DNA from 3 places in the Cytobacillus sp. C11.1 genome. Region 1 is predicted to be linked to each of the others. Evidence: riboswitches for the same ligand, from Rfam matches in the RefSeq annotation. Region 1 holds a riboswitch; each other region holds the start of a gene.
What was found. A riboswitch is a leader RNA that binds a small molecule or an ion and turns the genes downstream of it on or off. The one in region 1 is predicted to bind thiamine pyrophosphate.

Region 1 (10,038 bases):
AAATTATGCAAGAATAATAGTAACTATCTGAATTTTATAATAAAGAGGGGGAATCACGATGAAAACATACAAACTTACTGCATTTGAGCAGGACGGGGAAAAGATTTTGGAGGAGTCCTTCCAGGCAGCTAATGATGATGACGCAAAGGGTCTCGGAGAAAAAATGCTCAAGGAAAAGGGCTTGGATGAAAAAACTCACCGCTGCACTTCACCAGCAGGAAAACTTATATTGTTTCATAGATAAAAAAGCAAAGGGCTCTGGCCCTTTGCTTTTCCTTTTGGCTCTATTAAATTTGGCTGTTGATTTCAGCACGAGGCACTCAGCGAACAGCGGGGCTACCGGGAGCCTCCTCGACGCTCTGCGCCTGCGGGATCTCACTTGGAGCGCTACTCCCGCAGGACTTTGAATAAGCTTCCTTGTATAAACACCTCGTCGTAAGGAAATGCGAATGCATTTTCGCGGGATTAGTGCCTTCCACTCCAATCAACAGGATTTCAAAAACAACAATGAGCTTTAACAGAGCCTTTCTTTAAAATCTATTTACTTTCCTTTAAAGACAGGTTTCCTTTTTTCAATAAATGCCTGGATGCCTTCCTGATGATCCTCCGTTTGTCTCATCTTATGCTGACCGAGTTTTTCAAGCTCCAGCACTTTTAACAAAAGAGGACGGTTTTTATCTGCAAGGATTTTCTTCGTCTTGATCATGGCTTCTGTTGGGCTGTTAAGCCATTTGCTTAGCTTCGATTCAACAGCGGTGCGTAATTCGTCTTCAGCCACTTCATGAATAAGACCTATCTGCAGCGCTTCATCCGCAGAAAGTGCCTTTCCTTCCCATATTAATTGCTTGGCTTTATCCTCGCCAATACGCTGCTGGAGGAAGAAGTGAGAGCCTCCATCCGGAATTAATCCTATTCCAATAAAATTCATAGCCAGTTTGCTGGATTTCTCTGCCAATATATAATCTGTTGCTAATGCAAGGCTGAAGCCAAGGCCGGCTGCTGCCCCCGTAACTGCACTGATGGTCAGCTTCGGCATACTGTAAAGAGTTACAACCAGCTCATTAATACAATCCATAACCGAAGAGAAATCGCTTTCATTTGCTTCCAGAAGCATCGTTTTAATATCTCCACCTGAGGAAAATGCACGGCCGTTGCCTTTTAAGACAACTATGTCGACCTCATCCATATGGCTTACTTCCTTCATTATCGCCAATAAACCCTTTAGCATTTCAATATTTAATGCATTTAATGATTCCGGCCTGTTCATCTCAACGGCTGCAACACGCCCATCGATTTGCAGATTGACAGTATCAGTTACAAAATCTATTGCCAAAATCCTTCCCCTCCTTTTCTTCGCTTCTTTTATTATAAAGAGTATTATTATATTTAAAAAGCATTATGTCTAAAGATTTTAAATTTTGTCATTTATTTTCATAGATAAAAGGCAGCACCTAAAATAAGGATGCTGCCCTTTATTAGTGTATTACTGTGTATTACTGTGTATTTCCTGTATATTTTTTTTGAACTTGATCCCTTAATGCCATCTTTAGAAATTTTCCAACAGAAGTCTTTGGCATCTCCTCAAGGAACAAAATATCATCCGGAAGCCACCACTTCGCAAATTGCGGTTTAAGAAATTCATATAATTCTTCTTTCGTTGTCTTGCCTTTAAAAGGTTCTTTTAAGACAACACACGCCACCGGCCGTTCCTGCCATTGCTTATGAGGCACAGCAACAACTGCTGCTTCGAATACTGCTTCGTGTGCCATTAAGGTATTCTCTATATCTACAGAGGATATCCATTCTCCTCCACTCTTGATCAAGTCCTTCGTTCTGTCAACAATTTTCATAAACCCTTCTTCATCAATTGTCACGACATCACCCGTATACAGCCAGCCATCGCGGAACGCTTCATTTGTCCGTTCATCCTTGTAATATTCGGAAGCAATCCAGGGGCCTCTTATCGCAAGCTCGCCCATTTCCTTTCCATCCCAAGCGGCTTCCCCATCCTTGCCGACAACCTTCATCTCCAGACCTGGAACAAGGATGCCCTGCTTGGCTTTAATATAAAGCTGTTCCTCCGCAGAAAGCTCTTCCTGATAGCTTTTTAGAGTCGAAATGACAACAAGCGGACTGGTTTCAGTCATTCCATAGGCATGCATGAAAGGAATTTTATGTTTTTGCTCAAACGCTTTAATCATACCTTTCGGAGCTGCAGATCCGCCGCAAAGCACCGAACGGAGCGAACTCATATCATACTCGTTTTCATCCAGCTCTTTTAAAAGGCCCAGCCAGATTGTCGGCACCCCGGCTGTAATGGTTACTTTTTCCGACTGGATGAGCTCAGCCAGCAGCTTTGGAGTAAAGTAAGGGCCCGGCAGTACAAGTGTCGTCCCGAACCAAACAGCAGCAAATGGCAGCCCCCATGCATTTACATGGAACATTGGGACAACCGGAAGTGCTATATCCTTCTCGCTAACAGCTGCGCTATCGGCCATTCCCAGTGCCATACTGTGGAGGACAATCCCTCGATGTGAATATACGACACCCTTTGGATTGCCGGTTGTAGCAGAGGTATAGCACATCCCTGCAGCTGAATTTTCATCCAAATCATCAGGAAATTCATATTCTCCGCTTGCTTCTTCAACCAATTTTTCATAATGGTAAACAGGGGAGAGCGATGTTTCCGGCAATTCTTTGTCGTCGGTCATAATAATAAATGCCTTGACGGTCTTGAGTTCATCTTTTACCTTCTCGATTAGCGGAACAATGTCGGGATCGATTAGCAGCACCTTATCTTCAGCATGATTAATGATATAGGAAATATGCTGAGGCGACAGGCGGATATTAATTGTATGGAGGACGGCTCCACTGCATGGGATCGCAAAATAAGCCTCAAGATGGCGATGATGATTCCAGGCTAGCGTTCCGACCTTATCTCCTTTATCAACCCCTAACTTCTGCAGGCTTTCTGCGAGCTTACGGGTTCGTTCTGCAATTTCTTTATATGTAAATCTTTGAATTCCGCTGGACGTTCTGGATACGACCATTTTCTTTGGAAAATACTGTTCTGCCCTCTTAATCATCTGCGTCATAGTCAAAGGCGTTTGCATCATCATTCCTAATCCCCCTTTTTGTAAACGCTTTCATTTTATATAAGCTTATAAACAGTTATACCTATTTCTTTCATTCTATTTATTTAAGATAAAGTCCTTTAATTTTTATCAAAATTTTCTAAAAGTAAGCACAAAAAAATCCCCGCCTATTCAGCCAGGGATTTTTGTTTTTTATTAAACAGTTCATTTAATATTTTCAATTTCTCGTCAGCATAATGCTCGAAGCTGTCATTATATGACTTCGGGTCTTTCGGATTGGCAAAATGAGTTATTTTTCCTGTTTGTGGATCAATGAATTTGCTTGAGGCTCCACATCCAAGGCCAATGATTGTTTGCAGTTCTTCCATGATCATAATATTATAGATGCTCTCCTGGTTTGGAAGTGCATAGCCGACATTTTCAAGATTGCCGAGAATATTTTTCTGGCGGTACAAGTAATAGGGTTTATAGTTATGCTCGTTCGTCCAATTTTCCGCCATCTTCATCATTCTTTCGATTTCTTCCCGATCGGCAACCTTATATTTTTGCTTATTTTTCGTCATTTCCGATGCACGTTTAAAAGATAATGTATGGACAGTTAAAGATTCCGGCATCAGTTTTTCCGTTTCATTCAGAGTATGGGAAAACTCGGATACACCTTCCCCAGGAAGACCGATAATTAAATCCATATTAATATTGTTCATCCCCATATTGCGGGCAAGGTGAAATTTATCAACTGTTTCTTCCACTGTATGATGACGGCCGATTGCCTTCAGCGTTTCCTGAATATAAGACTGCGGATTGATGCTGATGCGGTCAATATTCCATTTCTTCAGCACTTCCAGTTTTTCAGGTGTAATTGTATCTGGACGGCCGGCTTCCACTGTTACCTCACGGATGTTTTTTACATCAGGGAAAGACGTGTACATTTCTTCATAAAGCAAATCCATTTCTTCCGCAGTAATGCTTGTTGGTGTCCCGCCGCCATAATAAACAGTCGTAATTTTAACATCATTTTCTTTCAGCCATTCGCCAATTTTGCGCATCTCATAATGCAGACCGCCAAGGAAGGAGTTCACAGACCCCTGTCTGCCGTTAATGGCGTATGCCGGGAACGTGCAATAAGCACACTTTGTCGGACAAAAAGGAATTCCAATATAAATGCTGACCTCATTTTGGAGCTTATATAAATCCGGAACAACAGCCAGCTGCCTATCCACGATATTCTGCATAAGCTGAATTTTTTCGTCCGTAATCAAATACTCTTCCTTCAGCTGCTGATGGACTTCATGCTGCGGCGTCTTGTTTTGCATTGCGCGATGGAGAAGTTTCGTAGGGCGGACCCCTGTTAAAATCCCCCACTTTTGCGTGATGCCTGTCCAGTCCTGCAGAACAGTCAAATATACATGTGAAACAGCATTTTTCACTTGTTTGAAATTCTCTTTCTCCGTTTTAGCAGGCACGAATGCTTTTTCAAAAACAGCCAGCCTTTTTTCGCCTTCTTTGTCGGCCAGTTCTGCTTGTGCCTTAAAGCTCGCACCTTGTTCCAGGCGAAAACCAATCGTTAAATCAGCTTCTGAAGCTTCTCCTAAAACCACTTCGCACTCCTCGAAAAATAGATTTCCAATTAGGCGAAGCGGCCGATGAAACCGTTCATCCTGTATACCTAATATCGAAATTTTCAAAGCGATCACCTTTTTAAAAAGAATATAATGAAAACTGCCATCATTCTGTTCGCTAACGGCAGCTAAAAAGTAGATTTTCTTTGTTGCTGACAAACTTCTTTAAGTGTACAGAAACAGGTAAAGGAGGTCAATATAGGGTAAAAGATTCCTAATAGATTGGTAAATTGTTTTTAGCATATATTTAAGCCGGAATCCTGCTTTTGGGTCCTGCCTCTACTGCTTCGTGCCCAAATGGGCTTGCGTCCTCCTGGCACTTTTTTTCGTTATTTTCACGAGTCTTTGCGTCGTTCTCTCCTTTTTTCGTCATATTTCCACATCAGCCTGCATTGCGTCCCTATCGCCCTTGCTTGCGTCAATTTCCCAATTATATGCGTTGGTTTTCACATCTAAAAAGAGAGCCGATTAGCATAATCGACTCTCTTTTGTTTTCTTTATTTTAAAAGATTCATTTTCCTCAGGAATTCGATCGGATGCTGCTTGCGGAAGTGCTCTTTGACCATATAGCTGACTCCGTTTTGGTTATTGGATCGGGTTAGCCAGTCTGCAGCTTTTTTCACTTCCGCCGGGGCATTCCCCATTGCCACACCGAGGCCGGCTGCTTCAATCATTTCCAGATCATCTATAGAGTCGCCAATAACGACCATTTGGTTTCTTGAGATTCCCAGATGTTCTCCCAAATAAAGCAATCCGTTCACCTTGGATACTCCTGCCGGAACAATATCCATGCGAAAGTCATTCAGTTTTATGATGTCGATGTTTTGAAACATGCCTTTAATAGAAGCATGAGCATCTTGCAGGTCCTCTTTATCTTCAAAGTAGACTTCGATTTTTGGAGGTGTGACAGGTTCATCCAAAATGGTATCGCTCAATGAATCTACAAATTGCTGTGAGTAAAAGATGGGATCACCTGTAGTAAATACTGTTTTAGCAAGCATATTGGAATTTAGTTTTGTTTTGTTAGCCAGGGAATATTTTTCGTGCACCAGCCTGATTTGGCATGTAAAGCCTTCAAGCAGGCGCACGATTTCAAACGTCTCATCTTCCTGTATGCGTTTTACAAAAATTGGTTTTTCCTGAGAGGCTGCAATATAAGCCCCTCTGTGTGTGACCAGCAAAGAATTAATTTTCAGTGCTTTCGCCACTTTCTTTGCAGAAGGAAAGCTCCTTGACGTTACAAGCGTTACATAAATTCCTTTTTGCTGTACATATTCAATCGCTTCTTTAGTGGATTTATGAAGTCTTCCATTTGATTGGAGAAGTGTTCCATCAATATTTAAAGCAAGCATTCGGTATATCATCTACTTTGCCCCCTATTCTCGGTGTAAAATTGTCCTATTACACTTTTATGAAGAAATGCAATTGATTAGAACATGACATGGACAATGCAAACATTTTTCTTTAGCTTGTAGGAATTGGCCTGACTATTTCAATTTGAGAGACTTTTTAATTCAAAGAATTATAAATTATCCATTTACAATTCAATGTTCGCGTATTAAGATGGAGTCAAATAAAAACTGCATATCAAGTTTGCACTAGGGGAGCTTTTGGCTGAGAAGAACATTCCGTTCTGACCCTTATGACCCGATCTGGATAATACCAGCGTGGGGAAGTGCAGGTGGACGGCTATCATTTTTTATGTATTGATAACATTCAACTGCATTTCCTCATGGAAATGCAGTTTTTTATTTTTCAGGCTGTGTTAAAGCTAAATGTTGATTTCAGCCCCTTGTTGATTGGAGCGGAAGGCACGGATTACAGCGGGAGAAGCGAGTCATAGGGAGATCACACAGGCACTATGCGCCGAGGATGCTTCCCGACCGCCTGCGGTTCGCTGAGTGCCTGGGGAGGAAATCAACAGGCAAGATTAACAGTATAAAAAATTAGGAGGAATGACAGTATGCAAGAAAATTTTTTATGTGGAACAAGCGAGATTACAGGGTGCAGATTTTCTATTTATCCTATGTCTGACCGGTTTGTGGATATTATTTTATCGGCACTGAATGAAGTGGACACAAGCAAGGTATGGATGGAAACTGATGATGTCAGCACATGTGTGCGCGGCCGTTCCATTCATGTCTTTGATGTTGTAAAAGCCATTTACCTGGAAGCAGCCAAGCATGGCGACCATGTTGTTTTCTATGGCACTTTTTCAAACGGCTGTCCTGGAGATACGGCAGGTGATGCTTACCTTGCTGAAAATGAAGAGAGAGCGAATAAGGAAAAGTCGGCAAGTTTCCTTCAGAAAGTTGCCGCCCAATTTGCTCTTTATCCAATGGGGATCCCTACATACATGGATGTCATAATGGACCAGGTAGAGCTGGCGAAATCACAGGGCACATTTTCAAAAGGTGTCCATTATGCTTCAAGACTTGATGGAGATGCACATGCTGTTTTTAAAACGCTTGAAGAAGCATTCGAGGGATGTAAAAAAAGTGATTCCACGCATATTGTTATGACAGTTAATATGTCTGCGAACAGCCCTTCCCATAAGGGGGCTGAATAATATGCTTGAAAAATGGAAGCTTCGTGAAGTGATCGTCCTTTCTGTTTTGGCTGTTGTGTTTGCGGTGGTTTATCTCGTTTTTCTTCAATTCGGAAACGTACTTTATGGGTTGTTCGGCTTGATTGGCTATGATATTATCTTTGGAATCTGGTTTATCGTTTCGATTATCGCTGCCTATATTATCAGAAAGCCCGGGGCTGCCTTTTTATCGGAAACCATTGCCGCAACGGTTGAGATCATGATTGGCAATGCTGTCGGCCCGCGCCTTATCCTTTCTGGAATGATACAAGGAATTGGGGCAGAAGCTGTTTTTGCGGCTACAAAATGGAGTAATTACCGGACTTGGGTTTTAATCACTGCAGGTATGGGCTCATCTGTCACAAGTTTTATATGGGGTTACTTTATCTCAGGCTATGCTGCACTTTCACCAGGTTATGTGACAGCCATGTTTTTCGTCCGGCTAGCAAGTGGCGCTTTACTGGCAGGTTTACTCGGAAAATGGCTGAGTGAAAGTCTAGCAAAAACAGGTGCATTGAGCAGCTTCCCGATCGGCAAGGAACGGAAAAGGGGAAAACCGGACAATGGAATTACAGCGTAACGAGGCTATTCTAAAGACAAAGCTGCTTACTTTTCGGCATGAAGAAGAGAAAAATCCTGTTTTTAATGATGTGAATTTAAACCTTTATCCTGAGGAGGCAGTTCTTATTCTCGGGCCCAGCGGCTGCGGAAAAAGTACACTTGCACTTTGCCTAAATAAATTGTACCCGGAGGCTGTAGATGGCCATCTTGAAGGATGGGCCTCTTTTAAGGGAAAATTGCTGAGTTCATTCAGGCCTGGTGAGATTAATAAAAGCATTGGAATGGTATTTCAGGATCCTGAAAGCCAGTTTTGCATGGTAACCGTCGAGGATGAACTGGCGTTTGGACTGGAAAATATGAATATTCCTCCTGAGGATATTGGGCCAAAGATTGATCATGCACTTGAACTTGTCAATCTTCTCCCATATAAACATGCTATGATTCACACCCTCTCAGGAGGGCAAAAACAAAAGCTGGCTTTGGCATGTGTTTTGGCATTGGAACCGGAGATCCTGATTCTTGATGAACCGACAGCAAATTTGGATCCTGCCTCAAGCAGCGAGCTTGCCAGCATAATCAAGAAGCTTAGAACTGAACTTTCTCTTACACTGCTGATCATTGAACACAAACTGGATGATTGGATTGATCAAATTGATCGCTGTCTGGTTTTAAACCGAGGGGGCGAAATTTTATTTAATGGCAAGCCGGATGCCTGCTTTACTGATTATGCAGAGGAGCTTCAGTCAGAAGGAATCTGGCTGCCGAGCACAGTAAGAGCTGGCCTTATAGCAAAGAAAGCCGGATTATACTCCGGGTCCGCCCTTCCGCTAAATCAAAATGAACTAATTAATGGATTAGCAGACCCTGATTCAGCAGTTCGACTTTTTGAAAAAAAGAAAAATGTTTTAACTGGCACAGCGGATCAAAGTATTCTTGAAGTCCAAAGACTTTCTTTTAGCAAAGGCGGAAATGAACTGTTAAAAGATATTAGCTTTTCTGTTAAAAAGGGGGAATTTATTGCAATAGCAGGCCCGAACGGATCCGGTAAAACCACACTTTCCAGACTTCTCTCCAGATTAAATTTGGGTTCCTCCGGGGAGATTTCCTTTCTTGGACGTACTCTCTCCAAATGGAAGGAGAATGAATTGAGGCAGAAAATGGGCTACATTTTCCAGAATCCGGAACATCAGTTTATTACAGATTCTGTGTTTGAAGAAATTGTATTCAGCCTAAAAGTCATGGAGATGGAAGAAGCGGAAATAAATGAAACAGCCAAAACTATACTGAAGCAGGTTCGTTTACATAAGCAGGCATACCTTCACCCTTTTTCCTTAAGCCAAGGGCAAAAACGGCGGCTAAGTGTTGCAACCATGCTTGTGAATAATCAAGATTTGCTGCTGCTTGATGAGCCTACATTTGGACAGGATGCCAATACTGCACGTGAACTTATGGCTCTTTTAGAGGAGAAGATATATGACGGAGGATCCGTCATTATGATCACCCATGATATGGATCTAATCCAGTCCTATGCCCATAAAGTGATTATTCTTTCAGATGGAGAAATAATTTATGATGGAACGCCAGATGACCTATGGAACAAACAGGAAATTATGAAGCAGGCCTCCCTTCAGCTTCCATACTTTGAAAAGTTCAAGAACGATATCCGTACGGGGAGTGGATATTATGCTCTTACATGACATTAATCCCAGTATAAAAGCGCTCACTGTAGTGATTTGCGTACTAATTTTATCTATCTTTTTTGATCCGCTCACACCCTTGCTCACCCTGATAATAACAGCGAGTGCTACCCTCTTACTTGGAAGGGTGTCAATTAAGAAGTGGCTGTTGTTATTCTCGCCTTTCTTGTTTATGGCGTTCATTTACATCTGGTCAGCTATTCTTTTTTCAAGGATAGATCAAGGAGAAACCATCCTATGGGCTTGGGGCATCTTAACGTTAACTGAGGAAGGCTTTCAGCGTGCCCTCTCACTTGGGCTGCGCGTGTTAAGCTTTACGTCGCTGTCCCTTTTGTTTATTTTAACCACAAAGCCAACAGAGTTTCTGCTCAGTTTAATGCAGCAATGCCGGCTTTCACCGAAGCTTGCATATGCCATTATGGCTGGCTATCGATTTTTGCCATTAATAAAAGAAGAATTTGAGATTATCAGAAGTGCTC
Region 2 (10,038 bases), 1.4 Mb from region 1:
ATATCCAAAATAAAATTGCCAAATGGGATAAATGCCACTGCTACTGCACTTGCAGCCCATTTTAGCGACCATCTGATTTTAAAAGTCGTGTAGGCAATGACGAAAAGATAAGTGATGAACAGGAACCCGTGAAGAGAGCCAACAACTCTGACAGCTTCCGGAATGCCCGCAGCATATTTAAGAGGCATGGCTATAAATAAGAGGAGCAGTAGAGATCCTCCTCAAGAAAGCCCATGAATCTGAATTTTCCGATCGGTGTTTTTAGCATAAAAGCAACCTCAACCTTCATTTCTTTTTATCCATACCCATGTATTATAGCATTGTCTTAAGGATAGATACCATAGTAGGCTGCTAAGAAATATCGTTAGCCAGGACATACTCTTCGTGCCAGGAATAAGTTTCAAAACCTGTTGGAGCTAAATGATTACTCAAGCTTTTAGCCGCAATATGGCTGATTGACGGAGGATAGGGACTTTTCCTGATATGCTCCTTAATGCAACCCATCGCCTCGTCAAAGTCTATGTCCTGGCATTGCGAAAAATAATATTGAACGATATCATTTTTAATCCTAAAACCCGGATATACCCTTTCAATAAGAACAAAAAGTTTTAGCATTTCTGTTTTATTCATCTTACCAGCCCTTTATGAAATAGTAATACAAGTATTGCCGGATTTTTCAAAAATAAAAACCCCTGTTCTGATCCAGGGGTTAAATATTTAGTTCAAGAGCAATCGGGCAATGGTCGCTTCCCATTATGTCACAGTGAATTTGTGCATCTTTTATCTTATCTTTGAGTCTCTCAGAGACAATGAAATAATCGATCCGCCATCCGATATTCCTTTCGCGTACCTTAGCCATGTAAGACCACCAGGTGTAGGCGCCCTCTGCCTCCGGATATTTGTAACGAAAAGAATCAACAAATCCTGAATTCAGCAGTCCGGTCATTTTCCCGCGTTCTTCATCGGTGAAACCGGAATTGCCGCGATTGGACTTTGCATTTTTCAAATCAATATCCTGATGGGCAACATTTAAATCTCCGCAGAGAATGACAGGCTTGATCTGATCAAGTTCCAACAGATAATCACAAATCCGTTCTTCCCACTTAAGGCGGTAAGGAAGCCGGGCCAAATCACGCTGAGAGTTAGGCGTATAGACATTCACAAGATAAAACTCTTCATATTCAAGGGTTAAAATTCTTCCTTCCGGCTCTGTTTCACTATCGCCTAAGCTATACCGGACCGAAAGCGGTTCTTGTTTGGTAAAGACGGCTGTACCCGAATACCCCTTTTTAATCGCATAATTCCAATACTGATGGTAACCTTCGAGAACCAGGTCTATTTGACCCTCTTGTAATTTGGATTCCTGGATACAAAAAATATCCGCATCCACATCATTAAAGAAATCTATAAAGCCTTTTTTCACGCAGGCTCTAATTCCATTCACATTCCAGGAAACAAGTTTCATTGAAAAAATCTCCTTACGTTGAAAATCTACCAGACTATCAGATTAACATGAATAAGGCTCCACTGCACACTTAAAGAATCGCTGCCCGCACCATGAATGACAATACCGGTACAATTAAAAACATTGCGATATAGTATTTTAGGGGGATCTCCTGGTCATGATCGCCAAGCGCCAGCGAAACTAATGCTTCAAGCAGTCTGGCTAGAAGCAGGACTCCTATTATGAAAACAAGTCCCCCTAGGAGGTTTAATTTAAGATAATCCAGAAAAAGCAGCACAAAAAAATAAAGCACACTTACCGCCAGAAACTCGGAAAGTGTCTGTTTGTTTGTAAATATCCAATTCAAAACGTTCAATAACTCACCCCCGCACTTGGTTATCCAAGCAGCAATAAAACTATTGTAAAATATAGAAATTATTCTGACAAGGAAACCTGGCATTAAAAAGAGGCCTGCTATGAAGCAGTACCTATTGCTTAAAAATCATAGTTCCGGCATTCATCTGCACCAATTTGATGTTTTCCCCCGGCTGAACTCCTTTGTATAAATAGGCAGTCAACCTTACGGATTCTCCACCCTCCATACGAATCCAGTATTCCTGGTGCATATCATAATTGCTTAAGTAATTATCGATTGAAGCTTGAAGGTATTTTTCTTCTACCTTTCCTTCAATTTCCGTTATTTTCGTTTCAGCAGCAACCAAACCCATGAAAAAGCCATAATACACAATAAGTAATAAGACTATGCCTTGGATATAGAGACCGGCAACCATCCATTTTTTCAATTCTCCATCCCTCTTTTTTCATTGTTTTTTAAAAAGCTACCATCATTAGAATGGGTTAAACGGGATAACTTCAAACGGTTAAATCGGAAAATGAATGGAATTTTCATGCTTTCATTCAATGGGGACATCATTCTTGTTTAAACTCCCATTATTAATAATTTTCTGCTAAAATCCTGGCAAATAGCTCTCTTTTCAACCTAAATATAAAAAAATGCCCAGCTAATGTAACGGGTTCTTTTACCTGTCACAAAAATCCAATATGTATATTAAAATGACCATCAATTTGTATGTGAATTTGATGGTCATTTTTTATTGATATAACGCGAATAATTATAAAAATAGGCTTGAAAATGTGGTCCAATTTGTATTTCGAAATGTAAGGTTACAGAGATTTCTGTTACCTCGCAAATTGGATTGCAAAATGCTGTTTTTTTTAGTTACAAAACTAAGTTTCTCTTTAGCTCTGTGTTTATTCATTGATGATTTTCGTATAGGTATGAGAATTAATAGGCGGAGAATTTCCGCCTAAAGTATATAGAGGAAGCTTAAGAAGCAGAGATAAACGGAGGAATTCCGGTTAACTGCTCTAAATAAGCCAAAATTCAAAGATTTGGATCATATAAGCGAAAAAACTCCGCTTATTCTTAAGGAAATATGGGTGTTTCCCATTTTAAAAGGAATTTTTCCGGTTATTTTTCAAACACAGTGAAATCAACATTTAGTTTTATAACAGTACTTTGGCCATAAAATGCATTATACATTAGATGGCACTTTGTAATATTCTTACATAACAAAAAGCCCTGCATTTTGCAGGACAAAATGTATAACAAAAATAAACAGATTTTCAAACGTATTTTTATAAAAAGTGACAGGTATCGGAACCCGTTACAGCTAATGGGCATTTTTTTGCTTGATCACTTCTCTATGAACCGCTTCATATAACAACCGTGCAGATGCATCCGGAGATTCGGCTTGGCTTATTGCTGTGATGACGGAAACACCGTCTGCTCCAGCTCCGATAATCGGAGCCGCATTCTCCGCTGTTATGCCGCCTATCCCAACCAAAGGTATCTTAATTTCCGAAGCTCTTAATTCATTAATAAAACTCAGACCCTGAACGGCTTTTGCGTCTTCCTTTGTGGAGGTAGGATAGATTGGGCCGATTCCAAGATAGTCTGCACCTTCAGCAATTGCTCTCCTTGCTTCATCTATATGATGGGCGGACACACCGAGAATTTTATTGCCTATTTTTTTCCGAACCATACTAGCCGGCTCGTCTTCCTGCCCGATATGGACGCCATCTGCATCTATTTCAATTGCCAGCTCAATATCATCATTCACAATAAAAGGGATATGGTTTGCCCGGCAGATTGTTTGCATTTTTTTTGCAAGCTGGAGCTTTTCCTTCCCTTGAAGACAGCCTTTGCCTTTTTCGCGGAATTGGAAGAGGGTGATACCTCCCTTAACTGCAGACTGCAAAACTTCTTCTGGATTATTGCTGCAGTTTACACTGCCCATAATAAAGTAGACCCTTAATAATTTTCTCATTTCATCAGGTTTAACTGCCATGAACAAAAGTCTCCTTCTTCCTTCGGTTATAAGCCCAATGATTCGTAGGTCCATGCCCGCTGCCCAGCTGCAGGTCATCTTCAATAGCAGCCTGGATAAACTGCTTGGCGCGCTCCACAGCACTCAAAACAGTCATCCCTTCCGCAAGGCCTGCAGTTATGGCTGCCGAAAAAGTGCACCCGGTTCCATGTGTATTAACCGTTTGTATTCTTTTACTTTTAAACTCATAAAAGCGTTGGCCATCAAATAAAAGATCCACAGCATCGGTTTCAGCCTCAGCATGCCCGCCTTTTATCATGACATTCTTTGCGCCCATATCATGCAGCTTTCTTGCTGCTTCGTTTTTTTGCTGGTCCGTTTTAATCCTCAATCCCGTTAGAACTTCTGCCTCCGGGATATTTGGCGTGATAAGAATCGATAAAGGGATCAGATATTCCCTCATAGCAGCAATGGCCTCCTTTTGCAGCAGGCTCGCACCCCCTTTTGCAATCATTACTGGGTCGATGACAACATTTTCCCATTGGTGCCGCGTAATCTCACGGGATACTCTCTCGATAATTTCTGCATTAAAAAGCATCCCCGTTTTGACTGCGTCGGGCACAAGATCTTCCCCGATCGATTGGATTTGTGCAACGACTGCTTCTGGAGTCATCGGATAAACTTCTTGAACGCCTTTTGTGTTTTGGGCAGTAACGGCAGTTAATGCTGACATGCCAAAAACGCCAAGTTCCTGAAACGTTTTTAAGTCAGCCTGAATTCCGGCACCGCCACCGCTATCTGATCCGGCTATAGTTAATGCTTTGTTTATTATCATTTTAACTCCTCCCTATTCGCTGACTTTTTTAAAAGCACCGAGTTTTTCAATATCTGAAGCGGTAATGTTAAACAAGCTATTTAAAAATTCAATTTGGAACGTTCCCGGACCTTTATCATTCGTTGCCTCTGCTGCTATTTCGGCAGCAGTTCCGTACACAACCAATGCGGCAACAGCTGCTTTAACTGGATCCTTTTCCACAGTAGAAAATGCACCAATTACAGAAGTCAACAGGCAGCCCGCACCTGTTACTTTTGTTAAATAGGGATGTCCGTTTTCTATGGTGTACGTTGAAACTCCATCTGAAACAACATCCTGTTTGCCTGTTATGACTGCTATGGTGCCAAGCTCTTTTGCAGCCCTTCCAGCAAGTTCAGTCGTATTCCCCTGATTTTCCCCCGCATCTACTCCTTTAATTTTCCATTGCTGGCCGGCGGCATTGGCTATTTCCGCCGCATTTCCTCTAATGATGGAAATATTTAATTCCTTTAATAATTTTTTGGCGGTTTCTGTACGGTATGGAGTTGCCCCAACACCTACTGGGTCAAAGATTACGGGAACACCATGCTCGTTGGCTGACCTTCCTGCGATCAGCATGCTTTTTACTTCTTTTTCCGTAAGAGTTCCCATGTTCAGAACCAGTGCTCCGGCTATTTTCGCCATATCAGCCGCCTCTTCATGCGCATAAGCCATAACCGGTGATGCTCCAATTGCCAAAAGTCCATTGGCAGTAAAATTGGTTACCACAACATTTGTAATATTATGTACGAGCGGATTTGCGGTTCTTACTTTTTCTAAAAGACTGCTAATCTCGTAAATATTCATCATAAGTCCCCCTCACAATTAGTTCATAACAAGTCCGCCATCCACGACAAGATTCTGGCCTGTAACAGCCCTTGCCCATGGAGATGCGAAAAATACAATTGCATCAGCTGCCTCTGCCGGATCGGTAACCTTTTTCAATGGTGTAGAGTTTTCAATTATTTCAAAGACTTCATTTGAAGTAGCTGCGCTTGCATCCGTGGTTTTTAATAAGCCACCTGATACCATATTTACCGTAATGCCGTATTGCCCAAGTTCGTTAGCCATATTACGTGTAAATCCCAGGAGGGCTGCCTTGCTGGTCGTGTAATCGTGGTACGGAACAACCGGGTTCTGAAATAGATTTGTGCCAATCGAAATGACTCGTCCAAACCCGTTTAGTTTCATATCAGCCAAGCCAGCCTGAACGGTATTTAAAGCTCCTCGAACAGCGCCCTCCAGCTGGATTTGGAAGTCTTCCCATCCAATCGTTTCTGCATCTTTTTTGGAAACAGGGTCAAATTGAAAGTTTACAAGTGCGTTATTAACAATAGTCGTTATGGGTGTTCCAAAGTGGTTTTTCGCTTTTTCAAACAGTTCCACAACCTGTCTTTTGTCCCGGATATCTGCTTGAATGGCAATAGCACGTTCACCAATTTCACTTTGCAGCTCATAAGCTTTCTCTTCACTATGAAAATAGTTAATAACCACCCTCGCACCTTCTCTTGCAAAAGCTTTGGCCGTCTCCCTGCCCAAGCCTCTGCTCCCTCCTGTGATGAGCACAATTTGGTCTTGAAGTTTCATCTGAATTCCCCTTTTCATGAATGTGTCCAACCTAGTTATTGGCTTATTTTCTGACAAAATAAAAACCAGATCCATCAATGGACCTGGCAGAATAATAAATGAGAAGGAATGATCGTTCCCGCTATTACTACTTTCCTACGCTGGCATAATCCAGATCAGGTCCGAAGGGTAAAAAAACAGGTCGGTTTCTTTCTCAGCCCGCGCATCGGGCACCCCTAGCAGTAAAACTATTTAGTTGGCTGATTTCATCTTAGCTTGAAAATGGAAATCTGTAAAGTCTTGCAATTCTGTCGTTGTCTCTATATCGTTAATAGTAGTGAATAAGTGCAATTTAGACGTTGTCTTTATATCGATAATAGCAGTGTATCCTGGGAGGTTTTCTTATGGCAGAACATCAATTTTACTTGAAAGCACATTGGCCGGGCCTGCGCAATGATGTTGGAAAAATAGAATCCGGACAACTAAAGACGAAGGTATCAATACCGCCTGAGATGGATGGTCCGGGAATTGGCACAAACCCGGATGAAATGCTATTAGGAGCAGCTGCAACCTGTTATATTATTACGCTTGCAGCGATGATGGAACGGAGTAAACTTAAAAAAGAAGACTTGACCATGGAATCCATTGGGATTGTTGATGTCACCAATGGGATTATTACATACAAAAAAATTATCCACCGGCCTATAATCATCCTGAAGACTGACGCCACAGAGAGAGATTTCGCTCTCGCTCAGAAACTGGCCAAAAAAGCTGAAGCTTCCTGCATGATTTCAAGGGCCATTAAAGGAAATGTTGAGGTTGAATTGGAAGCAGAAATTATGCGTAAAACCGCTTAAATACCATTTAAGCGGTTTACGAAATATTTTTTCTCAAGGTGCCTGCCAGTTCGAAAAACTTATAAAGCCCATTTCCGAATCGCTTTCGCAACACCAGCTTCATCATTTGAAGCAGTCACAGCATTTGCTGTTTCTTTAACAATGTCCTGGGCGTTTCCCATTGCAACTCCCCATCCCGATTCCTCAATCATCGCAATATCGTTTAAGCTATCACCCATTGCCATCACATTTTCCATGGAAATGCCAAGAATTTCTGTAACCTGTTGGATTCCTTTTGCTTTATTAATGCCAAGTGCATTCACTTCAATATTGGTTAAGCTTGAATTGGTAATTTCCAGATCACCCTTTGATTGGAGCTCCTTATGAATGATTTCCCGTACTTCATCATCAGTGATATCAAATCCAAATTTCAGCCATTCATGGTCATGGATATTTTCAGGCATTTCATTGTTCCAGACCTGATCGCAGCTGGTAGCCCAAAAATGGGTTTTATGTGTTTTAGATAATGTCCACATCCATTCCATTATAGTAGAGTCAACTGGGGTTCTCGAAATTAAATTCCCTTCCGGACCAAAAATTTCACTTCCATTGACCGTAATTAAATAGGAGTTTAATTCAAGCGAGTCCGCATGGTCCCTGGCTGTAAGTCTGGAACGGCCGGTGCTTAGAATAACTTCGATCCCTTTTTCCTTTGCTTCGCGTATCGCCTCTCGGTTTTCCTCTGGAATTTCGTCATTCGTATTCAACAAAGTTCCATCCATATCAAGAGCGATTAATTTTATCTCCGGTGCATTCATTTTTTCTGGCATCATAATCTCCCTTTCCTAAACAATAAAGACATTATATAAAGAAATACTATTCCATTCAAAGGAAAGCCTCTGAAAGATGAATACTTTTAAATAAATTGGAAATAGCTGTATATATATTTCCCGAAAGGTGAGAAGCTATGTATTTACTACTTGTTGTGGTGGTATGGATTCTATTTGCTTACCGCTTTATAGATTGGTCACAATGGAAGAAACAATACCCTACCGTTTTGTATTTTATTGCAATTAATCTGACCTACAACATGCTTTATTATAACCATACACTTTGGGCATTCAGAGGAATTACTGCTGAGTGGATCAATCATTCCATCATTAATTTATTTTTTACATTTTTTATTACTCCCATGGCCCTGATCATATACCTGCAGCGTTATCCGCAAAATAAAAAGCATGCATTTATTTATTCAGCGGTTTGGATTACTTTCTTCACTATCATCCAGGCTTTATTTGCCCATAAAGGCATGTTTGTTTATGATAATGGCTGGAATAGCTGGCACAACATTTGGCTAAACATTATATTGTTTGCTGTCATTCGGATTCATTATCGAAAGCCTGCAGCTGCTATGCTTGTTTCTTTGCCGGCAGCGATTATTTTTTACTTATTATTTCCGGTTCCATTGGATAGCCTAAAATAAAATGAGGTGATTATATTGCTCGTCCAACATAATTTATCCACCTTTTTATTTTTGCTTCTGCTTTTCACAACCTATGTATTAATGTGGGTTTACCTTATAAGGAACAAAGTAAATAAATAATGAAGCGTAAACCTACTGGTTTGCGCTTTTTTATATACTTATAATATATTGTTAAAAAATTGAATCCAATAGTTTCCACCTGTCGTCTAACTGTCAGAAAAGAATGGTTGCCGGAACCAAAAATCAACACATATGCTGGGAGGCTGTCAAGTTGAGCCCTGAAGAACGAGTAGAGCGGTTTATCGCCTCAAATGTCGACCGTGCCCTCGTCCTTGAAATGATCATGGATGAGTATGGAACAGTATTGAAAAGATTGATCTATACCTATGTGAAGGACTGGAATATTGCAAGTGATCTCACACAGGAAACGTTTTTAACCGTATATGAAAAGCTGGAGAGTTTTCAGCAGAGGTCCTCTTTTAAAACTTGGATTTTTACGATTGCCATTAATAAAAGCAAAGATTATTTAAAAAGCTGGCATCATCGCAATATGGTTATGAATGAAAGGGTATTTTTTCTTAAAAAGGACATAGAAAAAGACCCGGAAACGAAATTTTTTGAGCGTGATAAGCATAACGAATTGCTGAAAGTGATTGAATCACTATCAGTTAAATATCGGGAAGTGTTCCTCCTCCATTATTATCAAGACCTTAGTCTGGCTGAAGTCAGCGAAACATTGGATATCCCTTTATCTACTGTGAAAACACGTTTGTACCGAGGGCAGGAAAGAGTTAAAAAGCTTTATTGCGCAATGGAAAGAGGTGAACAGCATGGCTGATCTGAATCAGGAAGTGAAACAAGCTATAAGTGCATCATGGCCGGAAGAGTCGGTATTTACCGAGGAAGAAAAACAGCGTATTAGAAATCGAATAGGTTCTCGTACAGTCAAAAGCATAAAGAAGAAAACAGACTATTTTCCAAAGGCCCTTACGGCAGCTGCTGTTGCTGGTTTTGTAATCTTAATTGGCGGAATCGCCGGAAATCAGACAGGATTCTTTAATCAGCAAAATGCTGATCAGATCGCGTCTGAGGACAAAGCTTTTTACCCGGGAATGGCGAATGGAGATATGCTGAACGGCTGGGAACTGCACCAAATAGAAACTGATTCAAATAGCAATTCTATTGCTGTTTTTACAGGGAAAGCTGAAGTGGCAGGTACTCTTAATTTTCAAAAAGATAATGTCATCCTTTTGCCAGATCAAGCTTCTTTGGAGAAATTGCCGCTTATGGATGGGAAAAATCCAAGAATTTCTTTTAATGAGAAAGACCAGCAGATGCTAAAAAAGGTTTTCGGCATTGGTTCTGCTGTTAAAGTTGAAGATGTTAAGCTCATTATTAATGAGTATAGAGCCCGCGAAGCTTTAGTTCATCAGGCAAATGTTTTGGAGGTAGTGATACCTAAAGAACCAGAAATGACGAGAACCCCTTTTCATCTATTTTGGAAA
Region 3 (10,038 bases), 530 kb from region 1:
ACCTTTCGTGGAAAAATAAACTGCTATTTTTCACAGAAAGGACGATCTCCAAATGGATCTTTTTCAGGGCAGATTATATTGGCCGGAGACAAGCAGGAATTCCAACGAGTACGAAAAGCTTGACAATGATTTGGAATGCGATGTGTTAATTATAGGCGGAGGTCTTTCCGGAGCTTTGTGTGCCTTTTTGCTTGGAGAGTATGGAGTGGATACCGTCCTGATCGAGAAACATAAAATCGGTGCCAGGGTTTCATCCGCAAACACAGGAGTCCTTCACTTCATGTCCGATCTGTTGCTAACTGACCTGATCATACAAATAGGCGATGAGAAAGCAGTCTCTTATTATAAGCTCAGCCAAAAAGCAATAGATGAGCTTGCCCGCATTGCAGCTGCTTCCGGCACCGAATCAAGCTTTGAAAAGAAAAGCAGCTTGTATTTTTCAAGCAGCAAGAGCGATCTGTCAAAGCTGAAAGCTGAGTATAAGCTCTTATCCAAACTGGATTTTCCGGTTGCCTTCATGGATGAAAAGGAAATCAAGTCCAAGTTTCCATTCACCAAACCAGGTGCGATTTATACCCTTGGTGATGCCCGGGTAAATCCAATGAAATTTTGCCAGGCAGTGGCAGAGAGTGCAGCCGGCAAAGGTGTGAAGATTTACGAAAACACGGCAATGAAGGATTACGAACTTGGTGATAAGAAACATACTTTTAAAACAAATGGCGGCACTATTTCCGCCCAAAAAGTTATTTTTGCAACCGGCTATGATACGCTGGATTTTATGAACACGAAAAAAATCACCCTTTCCCGGACACATGCGGTTGTTACCGATCCTCTCAGCGACCGTGAGCGATGGTACGAAGATTGCCTGATCTGGGAAACGAAACGGCCATATTTATATATTAGCCTTAGTGATGAAAAACGGCTCATTGCCGGGGGCCTTGATGAAACCGAGCCTCTTGGCGAATATGGCAGAAAAGAATTTAAACGGAAAACAGAAAAGCTGTTGGAATCTGTCAAAGAGCTATTCCCTAATTTAAAAGCGAAAGTGGAGTATGAGTACAATTCGCTTTATGCCAATACATTTGACGGCCTCCCTTTAATCGGTGAACATCCGAAACATAAGAACGTTTACTTACTGCTTGGATTCGGAGGAAATGGAACAGTCTGCAGCATGATTGGCGCCATGATTATTCGGGATTTAATAAAATATAACTACCATCCGGCTGCAGATATTGTCCGGCTGGATCGCAGTTAGGTGGTTAATATGAATAACTTTATGATTATTTTACTGGTGAGCGTACAGTGGCTGTTTCCTTGGCAGACTGTATCAGTACCCGCAGCCTGGGATAAACAGGGCCTTTCAGAAGATTATCACGGCCATATTGACGAACGTTCAGAGTCGCTAAATCCTCACATTAAGCTCCTGGGCATAAACGACTTCCATGGCCAGCTGAATGTAACCCGGCAGGTCAATGGCCAGTCCGCCGGCCGCGCTGATTACCTGGCTGCCTACCTTCGCCAGCGTGCAGCTGACAGTGAAAGTACGATACTGCTTCATGTCGGTGATATGATCGGAGCAAGTCCTCCGGTTTCGGCTCTTTTACAGGATGAACCCACCATCCATTTCCTCAATAGGATGGGATTTGATATTGGAACAGTCGGCAATCATGAATTTGATGAAGGAGCTGCTGAACTGATTCGGCTTCTGTATGGCGTCAAACCTACGGCAACCGCAGGTTTTACCGGATCCCGATTTCCATGGGTGGCAGCTAATGTGATCAGCAATCATACAGGCAAGCCCCTCCTTCCTCCCTATAAAATTTTAAAAAGAAGCGGGATACCGATTGGCTTTATTGGAGTCGTCATGAAGGAAACACCGAATCTTGTGGCGCCAAGCGGGGTAAAAGGGTTGACGTTTACAGATGAAGCAAAAGCCATTAACAAGTATGCCAGCGAGCTAAAGAAAAAAGGAGTCAGAGCAATTGTTGTGCTGGCCCATATACCCGGAAAGTCAAAAGAAAGCGGGGAACAGCCCACCGGCACGTTAATCGAATTAGCTAAAAATGTGGACGATGAAGTGGACATTCTATACGGCGGCCATAATCATGCTTATTTAAATAGCGTAGTTGATGGGAAATTGCTGGTACAATCCTATTCATATGGAACGGCCTTTTCAGATGTGGATATTGAAATCGACCGGATCACAAAGGATATTGTCAGCAAGCAGGCGGAAATCATGACCGCTTATCACGAGAATATCCAACCCGCTAGCGACATTACCCGGATGATCGAGAATTATGAGAAAAGAGTTGAACCGATTGTAAACAGAGAAGTAGGAACTGCTGCGAATCGGATTACGGCCGAACGGAATCAAAGCGGTGAATCCGCTCTTGGCAATCTCATTGCCGACTCCCAGCTCGCTGCCATGAACACTGATTTCGCTTTCATCAATCCCGGCGGAATCCGGGCTGACATTGATGCAGGCAGCGTGACTTGGGGCAACCTGTACACTGTCCTTCCTTTTAATAATCCGCTCGTCAAAATGAATCTAACCGGCAGGCAAATCCGCGACGTCCTGAATCAGCAATGGCAGCCAAATGCTACTAGAATCCTGCAGATATCTGGTCTCTCTTACACATGGGATGACAGCCTGCCCCGCGGTAAAAAAGTAATCGATATCACCCTAGCGGATGGAACAAAGCTCAATCCCGGCCAGAGCTATTCAGTCGCCGTAAACACCTATCTGGCTGAAGGCGGAGACAATTTCACCGTCTTCCGTAAAGGAACAAACAGAGAAACTGGGCCAACGGATATTGAGGCGTTAGTCGATTATATTCAAAAGCTGCCGCAGCCGTTTAGTACGGAGATTGAGGGGCGGATTCGAAAAATAGATAACGAAAGAAGGGCGAATCCTCGTGACTGAAACACATGAGGATTCGCCCTTCTTAATTTCTCTAATAAAAATCGGACTGGCCGCATATTCTTTTCTATAAAAAATAGTTAATGAGAGAGTGGTGGCATGAAAAAATATACTTATTTCTTGATGCTTTTTGGAGTTTTCTTTCCTATTTTTCAAAAAGCAGCCATTGTAATGGATAACATACGATTATGTTCAAACTATTCCCTGCTTATCGGATTCCAGCTTTATGGTTTAGACTCAATGAGAAACCTGCTAATCTCTGCTCTTGCAGCTCTATTTTCATTTTTTTTCACAAATGTATTTATGAGTTGGTACAACAACTATAAGAATTCCTGACTAATCAGCTCTCGTTCGTTTTTTTACAGTTTCGCAAATTGTCATATAACCCAAAACCAAAAAGGCTCTGTTAAAGCTTATTGTTGTTTTTGCACCCTGTTGATTTGCAGCGGAAATCAACAGGCAAACTTAACAGAGTCAAAAAAATTGAAACAGCGTCACCATAACTGCCATTCTAACCTAAATAGGTTTTAAATTACCTGCTATTTCCTTAACTTACTATACTGTACATGATCCAAATCCCCCGTTTAACATTAACGGTATACCGTATCTTTATTTCAGATTCTGCCAGTTTCTAACCAATTAGACCTATTTCACATGAAAAGCCTATTCCCCTTTCCAGCATGCTTGTATAATCAAGTCAACGGTACAAATTATAGGAAAGGATTGTGATAAACAAAGTGCTTTATATTTGGGATATCGAGAAGATTATTAAAAACACCTTAGCAGAACATCGTTTGAATATAAACTATGAATTCAACAATAAACTTAATGCTCCTATGAACTATAACGTTTCAACTAATACAATAAAATTTAACTACCTGCAAGTGAACGGATACATAGCCAAAATTAATTTCAAAATCAGAGAGACTGAAGAAAATATTGTCAAATTGCTTCTTTATCATGAAATCGGCTATTATCTGGATTTCAAGAAAAACAAACATGATATCAAGACTTTAATGTACGGAGAAGATGAGGAAATAGAGCAGCTGATGTCTGTAATTGAAAGAAACTCGTGGGAATATGGACGGACATTGGTACCTGAACATCTAGTAAACGCTTATGATCAAGTACGGGAATTGGATAAACTTCTGTTAAAAAGCCGGTAAGGCCAAATAAAAATGCGCCCCCCGATATATCATTCGGAGGCGCATTTTTATGTTTACGTTAACCTAAAAAGCGATGATACAGGCTTTTAGCCTGGAGAACGTCTTTTACCCCATGAACCAGCACTCTTCCATCTTTAAAGACGACCAACCTCTTCTCGCCGATCGAAAACGAAACCAAATAAGGATTGCTCTCTACTTTGATTCCTTGAGACACCAGGACTTTTTCCAGGTAGGCAAAATCAATATTCTGAAGGGCTGAAGGTCTTATTTGCACGGTATCCCTGCCACATAACAGCGCTGCCTTTGTCTGATTTTCATAAGATAGAAAGGGGTATGCTCTGCTGCTCCCACATGATGAACACTCAGGATTTTTTAGAGAAGATACGTTAATAGAACTATAATGATTTTTCCAAATATCAAAAGAGACAAGTGTCCCCCTTAATGATTCGAAGTCTTCTGCTAATATTTTTAATGCTTCTGCAGACTGGTGAGAGACAACCATTTGAATGGCAGGCTGAATAACACCCGCCGTATCGCAGGTGATTCCCCCTAATGGCAGTTTGTCCATCAAGCATTGCAGACAAGGTGAAACCCCCGGCAAAATAGTATAGCTCAATCCGTAGCTTCCAACACAGCCTCCGTAGATCCATGGAATCCTATGCTTTTGAGCTATATCATTGATTAGAAAGCGAATATCAAAATTGTCTGTTGAGTCAATGATTAAATCTGCACCTACAATCAGCTCTTCTAATTCCTGTACCCCAACATCCATAATGCGGGGGATGATTTGCACCTCTGAATTAATGGCTTTCAATCGGTTAGCTGCGGCAATGACTTTTGGCGTTTTTTGCTCAGCATCTTCTTCACAATAAAGCTGCTGGCGCTGCAGATTGGTCCATTCCACATAATCGCGATCGGCGATTGTTAGTTTGCCGACGCCTGCCCTTGCGAGCGTTTCTGCGTTTGCAGCACCTAATGCACCAGCGCCCACAATTAAAACATGTTTTTCTCCAAGCTTTTTCTGGCCTTCTTTGCCGATTGGAGGGAATAAGATCTGGCGGGAGTATCGCACATTCAACTAAAAACCATTCCTTCCGCCGGGCTGCTTGCTGTTGCGTACCGTTTTTTGGGCATCCTGCCGGCCTCGTAGCCTAACCGCCCTGCTTCAATGGCCAGTTTCATTGCTTTTGCCATTTTGACCGGGTCTTTGGCAGAGGAAACAGCAGTATTTAATAAGACTCCATCTGCCCCCAGCTCCATGGCCAATGCCGCATCTGCGGGGCTCCCAATCCCGGCGTCTACAAGAATCGGCACTGTAGCCTGTTCAATAATAAATTGTAGATTAACAGGATTGATAATTCCCTGCCCTGAACCAATTGGCGAAGCACATGGCATTACCGCGTGGCAGCCCAGTTCTTCCAGCTTTCTTGCAAGGACTACATCATCAGAGGTATACGGAAGGACGATAAAGCCTTCGTTTAATAGGATTTCTGCTGCTTTAAGTGTTTCAACCGGATCGGGGAGAAGTGTCTTGCTGCAGCCGATTACCTCAACCTTGATCATGTCGCAAAGCCCCGAAGCCTTGGATAGCCTGGCAATCCGGACAGCTTCCTCGGCTGTACTTGCTCCCGCCGTATTGGGCAGCAATTTATATTTCTTTAAATCCAGCTTTTCCAAAAAGTTGGGCTGATTCGCTTCAAAAATGTTCATGCGGCGTACAGCAAACGTAAGCACCTCAGTATCAGAAGCTTCTACCGCTTCCTTTTGAACATCAAAATTTGGATATTTTCCAGTTCCCAGCAGCAGCCGTGAGTTAAATTCATAGGGTCCAATTTTCAACATATCATCCGCCTCCTACAAAGTGTACGATTTCAATTCGATCTCCATCCGTTAAAACGGTTTCAGCATGCATCGATTTATCTAAAATAGTTTGATTTAATTCAACAATGACTACCTTTTGCTCCAGCTCGAAATGTTTGAGCAGAAGGGGAACGGTATTGACTGTATCCGGAAGCTGAATACCTTCCCCATTAATGACAACTTTCATAAAAGCACTCCTTTTTACGAATGGGCTATAGATTCAAGGCGGGACAGCTCGAATGGGTTTGATGTCTCTGTTTTCCCTTCAAGGATGTCTGCCATGAGCTCTCCTGTTGCCGGAGCAAGGAGGATCCCATTCCTGAAATGACCAGCCGCAATATATAATCCCCTGTAGGCAGGATGTTCTCCTAAAAAAGGCTGGCCATCAGCCGATTGCGGACGGATTCCTGTCCAGGCACGCTCCCATTCCGCATTCGCTATGCCCGGAATCAGGTTTTTCGCCTTTTCCATCAGCGAAGATATCCCTTCAAGAGTTACCTTCTCATCAAATGAATTTACCTTAACGGTCGCTCCTACTACTAATCTCCCTGATCGCTTAGGAACGATATAGCATCCATGTGAAAAAATAGTCCCTTTTATAAGCGGTCTCTCGGCAGCGACCGAGAAGCATTCTCCTTTAACCGGAATAATCGGCAGTGACAAGCCTGTTTTTTCAAGAAGCATCCTGCTCCAGGCTCCGGTGGCGACTATAACGGATTCTGCCAGGAATTCTCCCAGGTCGGTTATGACCCCATGAACTTTTTCATCTTTTAAAATAAGCTCTGATACACTTGTATACTCATAGATTTCTGCGCCGAGGGCCCTTGAAGCTTTTGCAAAGGCAAGTGACAATTCATATGCTTGAACCTGGCCATCATTTGGTATATACATGGCACCCCGCAATTTGTCAGACACGGATGGCTCCCGTTTGATCAGTTCATCAATCGAAAGCCACTCAGCCTGCTCACCCGCTTTTCGCTGGCTTTCTATTAGTCTTTTTAATTCCAGCTCTTGATCTTCATCAGCCGCCACCTTATACATGCCCTTATTTTCATAGCCAATATGTACATGTGATAGCTCTTCAAGTTCAGGGACAAGTCTCGGAAACATGCATCGGCTTTTACATGCCAATTGGAAAAGCGGTCCATCTTCTGTCAGCTCCGTTTGTGCACCTAAAATTCCAGCTGCGGCTCCGGAAGCCTTGCCGGCTATTTTCCCCTTTTCCAAAACAGCTACTTTATATCCTCTTTTCGATAGCTGAAAAGCAATGGAGCTTCCGTTAATGCCTCCCCCAACAATAACGGCGTCATACACTTTTCTCATTCACTGTCCCTCCTCGTTTAATTTCTTTAAAAATAGCTTTGCTGCCTCAACAGGATCCTTTGCCTGCAAAATCCCTGACATCACAGCAATGCCATCTGCTCCCGCCCCCACAACTTCAGGAACGTTCTCAGGTTTAATGCCGCCAATAGCCAATACCGGGATATCATTTCTCTTTTTAACAGCCTCCAATGCCCCAATTCCTCTTGGCGGAACTCCCTTCTTAGAATCTGTTTCAAAAATGTGGCCAAACAGAACATAATCTGCTCCTTGTTTGGTTGCCTCTTCGGCTTCTTCAAGAGAATGTACGGAACAGCCGATTGGCATATCAGGAAAATGCCTTCTTACAACGTGGACTGGCAGACTGTGAAAAGCAAGCTGCACACCCGTTTTAAAGGCCCACGCAACATCCACCCGATCATTTATAACGATTTTATGAATAGGGATTCCCTCTTTAAGAAGCAGCTTTAATCCTGTATATAGCTCCCTTGAGGTTCGCTGTTTTTCCCGTAAGTGGAATCTATCTGTAAAGGGTTCAAGTTCACCTGCTATTTCAGCGAAAGCCTCTAGAGAAAGCTTTCCATCCGATATAACATGCAGCTGTTTCGTCATCGCGATATCTCCCCTCTTTTTAAATGCTATTTACTGTTTAACAAATAGGCTGTTTTCGCAATCATTGTTGTTTTTAAAAGTAATAAGGAGTGGTTGATTTCCGCTCCAGGATGCTCCCTTTCCGCGGGGCGGGCGGTGAGCCTCCTCGGCGCGCCTGTGGGGTCTCACCTGTCCCGCTCCTCCCGCCGGAGTCTCGCACCTTACGCTCCAATCAACCCAACCTCGTTTGTCTCAATGAACCTATTCAACAACCAATCGCTTAGAAGAGAGCCTACAAATAAAAAACCGCCTCCAAAAAAAGAAAGCGGCTGTACGGGGCTTTTAATATCCCCGATCCTCCACTTCCCTACGCTGGTATATTCCAGATCAGGTTCCAAGGGTCTTAAAGTATTTACTTCAATCTCAGCCTGCAAACAGGCACCCCCAGCGAATGTAATGGCTATTAAATTAAGAAAAGATTATTTTCACTGATAAATATTTCCACCCGTTTGTTTGAATTCATCTGCTTTTTCTTCCAAGCCTTTCTTTATCGCTTCCTCCGTACCAAGCCTTTGCTCCTTAGCATAATTGCGAATATCCTGAGAAATTCTCATGCTGCAAAATTTGGGCCCGCACATGGAACAAAAGTGTGCTGTTTTTGCCCCTTCAGCCGGCAACGTCTCATCATGGTATTCCAATGCACGTTCAGGATCCAGTGATAGATTGAATTGATCCCTCCATCGGAATTCAAACCGGGCTTTTGACAGGGCATCATCTCTTTTTTGTGCGCCTGGGTGTCCCTTTGCCAAATCCGCGGCATGTGCAGCTATTTTATAAGTAATGACACCCTCGCGGACATCATCCCGATTCGGCAAACCCAAATGTTCTTTAGGGGTAACATAGCAAAGCATTGCGGTTCCAAACCAGCCTATCATGGCAGCCCCGATTGCAGAGGTAATATGATCATATCCGGGAGCGATATCAGTGGTAAGGGGGCCGAGTGTGTAGAATGGCGCTTCCTTGCAGATTTCCAATTGTTTATCCATATTCTCTTTAATTAAGTGCATTGGAACATGGCCTGGTCCCTCTACCATAACCTGCACATCGTGTTCCCAGGCAATTTGGGTCAGTTCCCCAAGAGTCTCGAGCTCTGCAAATTGAGCCTCGTCGTTGGCATCTGCAATCGATCCCGGCCGCAATCCATCCCCCAGTGAGAAGGCCACATCATAGGATTTCATAATTTCGCAGATTTCTTCAAAATGAGTATATAAAAAGTTTTCTTTATGATGATGCAAACACCACTGGGCCATAATGGATCCGCCCCTCGATACAATTCCGGTTAACCGTTTTGCTGTTAACGGAACATACCGAAGAAGAACACCTGCATGAATGGTAAAGTAGTCAACCCCTTGCTCCGCTTGTTCAATTAGGGTGTCACGATAAACCTCCCACGTAAGATCCTCGGCGATGCCGTTAACCTTTTCGAGGGCTTGATAGATTGGAACTGTGCCGACTGGGACTGCAGAGTTTCTGATTATCCATTCACGTGTGGTATGAATATTTTTACCTGTGGATAGATCCATAATCGTATCTGCTCCCCAGCGTGTAGCCCAGGTCATTTTTTCTACCTCTTCTTCAATAGAGGATGAAACTGCAGAGTTTCCAATGTTCGCATTAATTTTAACGTGGAAATTCCTGCCGATTATCATTGGCTCCGTTTCCGGGTGATTGATATTGGCAGGAATGATTGCCCTGCCCCTTGCTACTTCAGAACGAACAAATTCAGGGTCCATATTTTCTCTAATGGCTATAAACTCCATCTCGGGAGTAATGATCCCTTTTTTGGCATAGTGTAGCTGGGTGACATTTTCTCCTTTTTTCGCACGCAATGGCTTGCGGGCTAATCCTGGAAAAACTTTATGATTGGCACGCGGATCATTCTCCCTTTCATACCCATTATCCTCAGGCTTAATTTTCCGGCCTTCATACTCTTCAACATCTTCGCGCTCATGAATCCAACCATTTCTTAGTGCAGGAAGTCCTTTTTTAAAATCTGCCAAATATTGAGGATCAGTATAAGGGCCGCTCGTATCATATACACGAAGCGGCTCATTGCTTTCTTCTCCAAAAGTTCCGCTCGTGGGACTTAGTTCAATCTCACGCATAGGAACCTTCATATCA

Region 2: another riboswitch for thiamine pyrophosphate. It lies ahead of AC3ZVC_RS17310 (3-oxoacyl-ACP reductase); the one in region 1 lies ahead of AC3ZVC_RS24185 (YkoF family thiamine/hydroxymethylpyrimidine-binding protein).
Region 3: another riboswitch for thiamine pyrophosphate. It lies ahead of tenI (thiazole tautomerase TenI); the one in region 1 lies ahead of AC3ZVC_RS24185 (YkoF family thiamine/hydroxymethylpyrimidine-binding protein).

Annotation. Positions count from the first base shown of each region.
Region 1 is NZ_CM176935.1:4,861,299-4,871,336, forward strand. It holds gene AC3ZVC_RS24160 (YhzD family protein) at 59-244, shown strand; gene AC3ZVC_RS24165 (enoyl-CoA hydratase) at 542-1,333, opposite strand; gene AC3ZVC_RS24170 (long-chain fatty acid--CoA ligase) at 1,494-3,119, opposite strand; gene AC3ZVC_RS24175 (coproporphyrinogen III oxidase) at 3,263-4,780, opposite strand; gene AC3ZVC_RS24180 (Cof-type HAD-IIB family hydrolase) at 5,212-6,078, opposite strand; TPP riboswitch at 6,305-6,405, shown strand; gene AC3ZVC_RS24185 (YkoF family thiamine/hydroxymethylpyrimidine-binding protein) at 6,678-7,283, shown strand; gene AC3ZVC_RS24190 (ECF transporter S component) at 7,285-7,881, shown strand; gene AC3ZVC_RS24195 (ABC transporter ATP-binding protein) at 7,865-9,559, shown strand; gene AC3ZVC_RS24200 (energy-coupling factor transporter transmembrane component T family protein) at 9,546-10,038, shown strand, end outside.
Region 2 is NZ_CM176935.1:3,485,878-3,495,915, reverse strand. It holds partial or broken gene AC3ZVC_RS17350 (DUF3817 domain-containing protein) at 1-268, opposite strand, end outside; gene AC3ZVC_RS17345 (replicative helicase loader/inhibitor) at 352-630, opposite strand; gene AC3ZVC_RS17340 (exodeoxyribonuclease III) at 710-1,465, opposite strand; gene AC3ZVC_RS17335 (hypothetical protein) at 1,536-1,820, opposite strand; gene AC3ZVC_RS17330 (hypothetical protein) at 1,933-2,247, opposite strand; gene thiE (thiamine phosphate synthase) at 3,139-3,816, opposite strand; gene thiD (bifunctional hydroxymethylpyrimidine kinase/phosphomethylpyrimidine kinase) at 3,806-4,630, opposite strand; gene thiM (hydroxyethylthiazole kinase) at 4,643-5,455, opposite strand; gene AC3ZVC_RS17310 (3-oxoacyl-ACP reductase) at 5,474-6,235, opposite strand; TPP riboswitch at 6,351-6,462, opposite strand; gene AC3ZVC_RS17305 (OsmC family protein) at 6,619-7,071, shown strand; gene AC3ZVC_RS17300 (Cof-type HAD-IIB family hydrolase) at 7,131-7,880, opposite strand; gene AC3ZVC_RS17295 (CBO0543 family protein) at 8,018-8,533, shown strand; gene AC3ZVC_RS17290 (sigma-70 family RNA polymerase sigma factor) at 8,805-9,371, shown strand; gene AC3ZVC_RS17285 (hypothetical protein) at 9,364-10,038, shown strand, end outside.
Region 3 is NZ_CM176935.1:388,503-398,540, forward strand. It holds gene AC3ZVC_RS01935 (NAD(P)/FAD-dependent oxidoreductase) at 53-1,255, shown strand; gene AC3ZVC_RS01940 (bifunctional metallophosphatase/5'-nucleotidase) at 1,265-2,923, shown strand; gene AC3ZVC_RS01945 (hypothetical protein) at 3,646-4,086, shown strand; gene AC3ZVC_RS01950 (MoeB/ThiF family adenylyltransferase) at 4,145-5,164, opposite strand; gene AC3ZVC_RS01955 (thiazole synthase) at 5,161-5,928, opposite strand; gene thiS (sulfur carrier protein ThiS) at 5,930-6,133, opposite strand; gene thiO (glycine oxidase ThiO) at 6,148-7,269, opposite strand; gene tenI (thiazole tautomerase TenI) at 7,270-7,878, opposite strand; TPP riboswitch at 8,205-8,313, opposite strand; gene thiC (phosphomethylpyrimidine synthase ThiC) at 8,343-10,038, opposite strand, start outside.